2 linked regions of the Rubinisphaera margarita genome follow. The protein of the gene in region 1 binds, or shares a complex with, the protein of each later gene. Links are inferred from orthologs where the notes say so. Each region holds a gene or a part of one and is shown on either strand. Other genes may lie near its edges. The genes, in order: secY and secA.

Region 1 (3,195 bases):
TCGATTGAGTGATCTTCCTTCAGGCGAGTCGCGGCGTGAGGATTTCAGGCCCGTCAGCCGTCATCGCGACGGTGTGCTCGAAGTGCACACTCGGTCGATGATCCCGCGTAAAGACAGTCCAGTGATCTTTCGAGAGAAACAGCTCTTCTGTCCCCGCATTCACCATCGGTTCGACGGCGATCACCAGACCAGGCTTCAGCTCGAAATCCTTCTCGACTGTCTCATCATCCATGTAGTGAGGCACCTGCGGATCTTCATGCATCTCGCGTCCGATGCCGTGCCCCACAAAGTCGACCACCGAAGAAAACCCGTAGCTCGCTACGTGCTCCTCCATCTGCGTGGCGACTTCACTCCACCACCGACACTTCGCCATCTGTTCGATAGCCAGGTTCAGTGTCTCTTCTCCGACTTTGAGCAGCAAACGCTTCTCATCGTCGACCTCTCCGACCGGATAGGTCCAGGCCGAATCTCCACACCAGCCGTTCAGTTTGCAGCCGGTGTCCACGCTCACGATATCTCCGGCTTCCAGTTTCCTGGTCCCCGGGATGCCGTGCACGATTTCCTCATTGACAGAAATGCAGCAGACCGACGGAAACGGAACCGGCCCGGGAACCCCTTTGAACAAGGGAATCGCCCCATGCTTATCGAACAGCTTCTCAACCGCCCGATCGATATCGCGAGTGCGAATGCCCGGACGGACCATAGAAGCGATCAACTGATGTGCTTCAGAAACGAGTAACCCCGCCTGTCGCATCCGGTCGATTTCGCGTCGACTCTTGAGAATGATCACGCCGACCGTCCTTCTCGAGCCGCCAGCAACCGGCAGCTCATCTCATACTTAAGCCTTCTCATCGGCTTCCAGCATTCCTGAATAGTTTCGCATCACCAGATGGCTGTCGATCTTCTGCACCAGGTCGAGCGCGACCGAAACCACGATCAGCAGTCCCGTTCCCCCGTAGAAGCTGGCCAGCATGAACGGAATGTTCATCCAGCGGGCCACGATGGTCGGAATGATCGCCACCAGAGCCAGGAAGCCGGCTCCGACGAACGTGATCCGAACCATCACCTGCTCCAGGTAAGTCGCGGTCCGTGTTCCCGGACGGTAACCCGGGATAAAGCTGCCGTAGTCCTTCAGGTTGTTGGCCATGTCCTTCGGATTGAAGGTAATAGCGGTCCAGAAGTAGCAGAAGAAGTAAATCAGAGCGACATAACACATATTGTAGAGGAAGCCGCGACCGGAGCCAAAGGCACTGGCCAGCGTCTTCAGCGTCAGCGAGCCCGGCCAGATTCCCGAGGCCTGACTGAACAGGAAGTACGGGAACATCAGCAGGCTCGAAGCGAAGATGATCGGCATCACGCCGGCCTGGTTCACTCGCAGCGGTAGATACTGACGCTGACCACCCATCACGCGGCGACCGCGGACGTGCTTCGCACTCTGAATCGGAATTCGACGCTGCCCCTGCGTCATGGCGATGACACCGATCACCACGGCGATGAACAGTCCCAGCAGCAGAATCAGCTTATCAATCCCGGTATCGGTCCCGGCTCGAATGCCGTTCTCGAAAGCGGGCTGAAGGTATTCGTACATCGACGTTGGCATCTGTGCCAGAATCCCGGCCATAATCAGCAGACTGATCCCGTTACCAATTCCGTACTCGTCGATCTGCTCACCGAGCCACATCAGGAAGATGGTACCGGCCGTCATGATCAAAGCCCCGATCATATGGCAAAGCCACCAGTCGTACTCTCTCATGATCATCCCGGCCCCTTCCGCCCCAAAGCCACCGGAGATGGCTCGGATCCAGAAGAAGCTTTGCAACAGACAGATCACCACCGTTGCGTATCGCGTATATTCGTTGATCTTCTTGCGGCCCGATTCCCCTTCTTTCTGCAGCTGTTCGAGCGGTGGATACACCGACCCCATCAGCTGGAAGATAATCGAGGCGGAAATATAAGGCATGATCCCCAGACCGAAGATCGTCGAGTTGCCCAGGTTCGAAGCTGAGAACAGCGAGACCATCTGAATGACCTGGCCGAACCCCGAACTTCCCTGCTGCAGCTTCTCCATCTGTTGTGCGAACAGTTCCTGATCGATGAACGGCAGCGGAATCCAGAATCCGAGGCGGTAGACAGCGAGCAGGCCGATCGTCAGCAGAATCTTGTTTCGCAGTTCAGGGATGCGAAACAGTGTAATCAACTTTCCAAACATCGACGAATTTCCTGAGTGTGTGGATATGAAAGCCGAAGCCGCGAAACCTGTTCCTGCAGGACATCGACCAAATTGAACCAGCCCGACCGGCAAAGATCGCTGGAGTTCTAACGATTATTCAAACCCGGGGGTAGAAGAGTTTTCGTGGATTTGCGGCATTTCCGCAAGCTCCAACACATAACGGGATGAAAAGTGTGGCACCGGCTCCGTCAGTACCGCTTCTCCCGTCGCTCCTCAGGCAGTACCAGTCCAACCAGCACTGACCTGTTGCGAACCTCGCCAGCTGGCCAGTCCGCAACCGACCCGATCTCTCAGCTCATAAAAAAAGCCTTCCCGCACCGGAAAGGCCTTGTCTTCATAGTTTCCGTCGGTCCCGCGCGGGAGCAGAACCTGCCGACCCCGACGCCACTTAGACGATCGGTTCGACCTTACCGCCAGCGGAGGTGATCGCTGCTTCGGCTGATGCCGAATAACGATGAACCTGAACGTTGAGCTTCTTGGTCAGTTCGCCATTGCCGAGCACCTTGACGGCATCGAAGCGACCGTGAATCAGCCCCTTCTTCTTCAGCGACTCCAGCGTCACGTCGTCCCCATCCTGGAAGTTGCTCTCCAGATCTTTCAGGTTGACGATGGCTACAACGTCAGCGAAAGCGGTGTTATTGAAACCACGCTTGGCGACTCGCATGAAGATCGGCGTCTGGCCCCCTTCGAAGCCACGACGGGAGGCGGAACCACCACGGCTGTAGTAGCCTTTGTGTCCGCGACCGGCAGTCTTACCGTGTCCCGAACCGACACCACGGCCGATCCGCTTCCGCTTCTTGTTCTTATGAATGTCGCGATGGACGTCATCGATAATCATGGCAGCACTTCTACCGTAAAAAGCCGCACGAAAAGGTGCAGTAACGCTTGAATCAAAGAGTGTCGAAAACCGGACGAGTCGGTTTAGACATCCACGCCACGCAGGCGGGAGAAATCTTCACGGGTCC
Region 2 (4,382 bases), on another replicon or contig:
CTTTCTCCAGCAGGTGCTGAGTTTGTGCAAAAAGAGGATTGGGCAGGGACCAGCTCGCGGACAGCAGAACGGCGAAGAGAGCGAGAAAGAAGGCCCGGGGCGCGGACAAAGGCAGGGTTCGCATAACTGTCTTCACAATAACCTCTTACGACGTCGTTAGCTTGCGGGGCACGCCTTTCGGACGTTCCGGGGCGGGCCGGCCCTTCCCATCTGCCAAGGGCACGAAAAGTCGGTGTTCTTTTCCACGCAACCCGCCATTGACCCCATTTTACAATCGCAATAACATTTTGCATTGTGATTACTTAGGGCACAGAACGAGGCGCATGCTGTTTTTCGCAGGCGGTCCGGCGCGATGTTTGCCTGAGGACGTAATGCCTCGAAAATCAGGGTGAGCCGCTGTCAGTTTGGCATCCGCTCTTATTCTGCCTCATATCTCTTTGCACGCATAGACCAGATGGACGCCGCACGAACAGGATTCGTTCGTCGAGCTGGAGTCCTCTGAGGATCGGAACGTCATGGAATTTCTGGAACGTCTGGGAGACTGGTTTACCGGATTGACCGCCTGGGTCGACTCGTTCGTCAAGCGGTTTTTCGGCTCCGACAACGAGCGCATGATTCGCAAGATCGGTTTCGTGCGCGACAAGGATGGCACCGACAGCATTGTTCCCGGCAGCCTGCTCGATCGCATCAAGCAGCTCGAACCGGAGTACGAGCGGCTCACGGAAACCGAACTCAAAGAGCTGACGCCGAGATTCCGCAAACGCCTCGCCGATGGCGAAACCCTGGACGATATTCTCCCCGACGCCTTCGCCGCGACCCGCGAAGCGGGCAAACGATTCCTCAAGATGCGTCATTACGACGTGCAGATGGTCGGGGGCTACGTCCTTCACAAGGGCAACATCGCCGAAATGGTGACCGGGGAAGGTAAGACGCTCGTTTCGACGCTGCCGGCCTATCTCAACGCTCTCGCTGGCAAAGTGCATGTCGTGACAGTGAACGACTATCTCGCCAAACGCGATATGGAATGGATGGGAGCCCTGCACATCGGACTCGGACTGTCCGTCGGGGCGATTCAATCGCAGATGTCGTATCTGGAACGCCAGGCCGCCTATGCCTGCGATATCACGTACGGAACGAACAACGAACTCGGCTTCGACTACCTGCGGGACAACATGAAGCCGCGTCGCGACATGCAGGTGCAGGGGCCGCTCGACTTCGCGATTGTCGACGAAATCGACAACATTCTGATCGATGAAGCGCGTACGCCGCTCATCATCTCCGGACCTGCTCACGACGATATCACCAAGTATCCGAAGGCGCATCGCATCGCGATGCAGCTGGTGAAAGACGAGCACTTCGAAGTCAAAGAGAAGGAACACACCTGTCACCTGACTGACGAAGGGATTCGTCGCGCCGAGGAACTGGCCGGCGTCGACAGCTTCTACACGGCTGGCAACATGGAGTGGCCGCACCTGATCGATAACTCGCTGCGCGCCATCCATCTGTTCAAGAAGGACGTGACCTACGTCGTCGAAAATGGCGAGGTCGTGATTGTTGATGAGCATACCGGCCGCAAAATGTACGGGCGGCAGTGGAGCGATGGTCTGCATCAGGCGGTCGAAGCCAAAGAAGGCGTCAAAATCAAGGAAACGACGCAGACTCTGGCCACAATTACGCTGCAGAACTTCTTCAAACTCTACAACAAGCTCGGCGGGATGACCGGTACCGCCATGACCGAAGCGAGCGAGTTCTACAAGATCTACAAGCTCGACGTCATCGCCATTCCGACCAACCGTCCGTCGCAGCGAAAGAACTTCCCGGACGTCATCTTCCAGACCGCCAACGAGAAGTGGAACGCGGTCGTCGAAGAGATCCGCGACGTTTCCAAGACCGGTCGCCCGGTGCTCGTCGGAACCGCGTCGATCGAGAACTCCGAACTGCTCAGCAAAAAACTGAACCGTTTTGGCGTCAAACACGAAGTGCTGAACGCCAAGTATCACGAGCGTGAAGCCGAGATTATTTCGCAGGCCGGTCGCAAAGGCGCGGTCACCATCTCGACGAACATGGCCGGTCGTGGTACCGACATTATCCTTGGCGGTAACCCCGAGCACCTGGCATGGGAAGAACTCAAAGAAAGATATGGCTCTCGCCTCGATGTTCCCAAATCGGAATGGGATGACACTTCCGCCCGGATCGCTGAGAAAGGCGGGATGAAGGAAGAAGGCAAAGAGATCAAGGACATCGGCGGTCTGTATGTGATCGGTACCGAGCGTCACGATGCCCGCCGCATCGACCTGCAGCTGCGAGGTCGAGCCGGCCGTCAGGGGGACCCCGGTTCGAGCCGGTTCTTCATCTCGCTCGAAGACGATCTGATGCGAATCTTCGCCGGCGACTTCGTCCGCAACCTGCTCGGCTCGCTGGGCATGAAAGACGGCGAAGCGATCGAAAGCCCGATGGTCACGCGGCAGATCGAGAAAGCTCAGAAGCGTCGCGAAGAGTTCCACTTCGAACAGCGAAAGAACCTGCTCGAATACGACGAAGTGATGGACGAGCAGCGGAAGCGCGTTTACACCTACCGGCAGCGGATTCTCGACGGAGCCAACTGTCGCCAGCTGATCATCGGCATGATCGAACGTCAGGTCGAACGAGCCGTTGAGCACTTCATGTCGCCGAACTACCGCTGGGAAACGATCGCCGCCTGGGCGAACCAGCGATTCATGATCGACGTGGACCCTTCGGACGTCCGGGGGATGGAAGCCGATCAGCTCAAGAAGTATCTGCACGAGATGGCCGTCCGTCAGGCCGAAGACGAAATCGCCGAACAGGTCGAGGAGTTTCTGCCGGAAGAAGACGAGACTCAACGAGAGTGGAACTGGCTGGGTCTGTCCCGGTGGGCGAACAACCGCTTCAATCTGAATACTAACGATAAGGAACTCCGCGCGGCTGATCGGGATGGCGCTCGGATTCTCATCACCGACAAAGCGACCACGATGCTTGAGAAGCTCGACTTCTCGGACGTCGATCATCTGCTCGCCGAAGATCTGGGAGCCCGGACGACCAGCGGGTGGGTGCATCAGCAGTACGGCATTCTCATCGATCCGATCGAGTTCAAAGATCTTGATCCGCCGGACGTTGAATCGATGATCCGTGAGCGTGTCTTCAGCGAGTACCGGAACCGCGAGATCGGATTCCCGGTTTCAGTTGGCATGGCTCGCTTCATGAGTCGTTCCCGCAGTGGCGATCAGTACGATCGGCAGGGACTGGCACGCTGGGCCGAATCGCGTTTCCGCACACAACTCGATCCGGATGCCATCGAAAATACCTCCCGGAACGATCTCGAAGAGATGCTGCGGGAACGCAGCCGGTCGTTCTTCAAGGGTGAAGATGTCTTTGACGAAGTCGAGAACAAGGTCGCCAGTGTCTACAACGGTCACGATGACAGCGATCAGGAACGGCCGAGTCCGAGTTCCCTGCAGGAGATCATTTCCTGGGCGAATCAGGAGTTCCAGGCCAGCCTGAAGCAGGATGAGTTCTCCAACGCGGATCGCGAGGTCGCCACGAATCTGTTGCTCCGCGAGTACGACAGCCACTATCGACCGGAGTTCTCGCAGGCCGAGCGGATGATCCTCCTTGAAGTGCTTGACCACGCCTGGAAAGAGCACCTGTACTTTATGGACCATCTCCGGTCCGGCATCGGCCTGGTCAGCTACGCTCAGAAAGACCCCAAGGTCGAGTACAAGCGCGAGGGGATGAAAGCCTTCGACCAGATGTGGCAACGTGTGGGCGAACAGGTCACTGCGGCCATCTTCCGCGTCGAAACCGAGAGCCCGGACTTCGTCGGCTCGCTGTGGAACATTTCCTCCGCCACGCACGCCGTGCCGGATGCCACTCCTGTTGAGCAGACTGCCAGCAATGGCTCGGCTCCTCCGGAGATGTCTCCCGGTGCCGAACCGGGCTCCACGCCACAGACTGTCGATCCAATTCGCAACTTCGGCGACAAAGTCGGCCGCAACGACCCCTGCCCCTGCGGCAGCGGGAAGAAGTACAAGAAATGCTGCGGAACGAATGAGTAGATAGGTGCCGGGTTTTAGGCGCTGGGCGGCAGGGCCTTGGGAGATTCCGGGGCCACTGGGGTGGAGGGTCGTGGGTTGCTCGGCAACAGACACTCTCTCAGCGGGTGGGCCAGATCGCTCGGCTAGCAGGGCGGTGCAGCCGTGGGAAGATGCAGACGGACCGTCGTTGAACGGTCCGGAAGATTTTCAACTCGACGTGCTTGCGAGCGTACGCAACTCAAGAGTCAAATCCCCTCTCCTCACAGCGGCCCCGCCCCGAAAGGATCTTTCGTACCTGTTTCGCTACGGCCTGGCGGGAACCCCGATCCC

What was found.
Region 2: the proteins of secY (region 1) and secA are in contact, whole or in part, in a crystal structure (PDB 3DIN), measured with the Thermotoga maritima proteins. The link is inferred for Rubinisphaera margarita from one-to-one orthologs. Residues at the interface, in WP_004081795.1 of Thermotoga maritima: Glu108, Gly109, Glu110, Glu111, Ala236, Glu237, Arg238, Arg239, Ile240, Thr241, Ile242, Gln243, Tyr244, Ala245, Arg246, Arg247, Val248, Thr249, Gly250, Arg251, Arg252, Val253, Tyr254, Gly256, Ala257, Ser258, Thr259, Tyr260, Leu261, Pro262; in WP_004082002.1 of Thermotoga maritima: Glu261, Ala262, Arg263, Lys300, Ala301, Arg302, Thr303, Ile304, Ile305, Leu323, Tyr324, Asp325, Pro326, Val329, Ser330, Tyr333, Ile336, Lys340, Phe345, Val349, Glu363, Phe364, Tyr374, Ser375, Gly376, Gly377, Glu393, Ile395, Thr482, Ser483.

The regions. Positions count from the first base shown.
Region 1 is NZ_JAKFGB010000009.1:189,201-192,395, reverse strand. What follows is about bases 25-2,903. They hold secY (preprotein translocase subunit SecY), read right to left. Parts: upstream 2,210-2,903; coding sequence 839-2,209; downstream 25-838. Other genes in these bases: rplO (50S ribosomal protein L15), read right to left, coding at 2,619-2,903; map (type I methionyl aminopeptidase), read right to left, coding at 25-790. Outside these bases: more of map, read right to left, coding at 20-24; more of rplO, read right to left, coding at 2,904-3,068; rpsE (30S ribosomal protein S5), read right to left, coding at 3,152-3,195. UniProt on the Escherichia coli protein: The central subunit of the protein translocation channel SecYEG. Consists of two halves formed by TMs 1-5 and 6-10.
Region 2 is NZ_JAKFGB010000015.1:34,541-38,922, reverse strand. Bases 208-4,273 are described here. They hold secA (preprotein translocase subunit SecA), read left to right. Parts: upstream 208-515; coding sequence 516-4,073; downstream 4,074-4,273. Also shown: L1A08_RS16495 (DUF1570 domain-containing protein), read right to left, coding at 1-124. UniProt on the Escherichia coli protein: Required for protein export, interacts with the SecYEG preprotein conducting channel.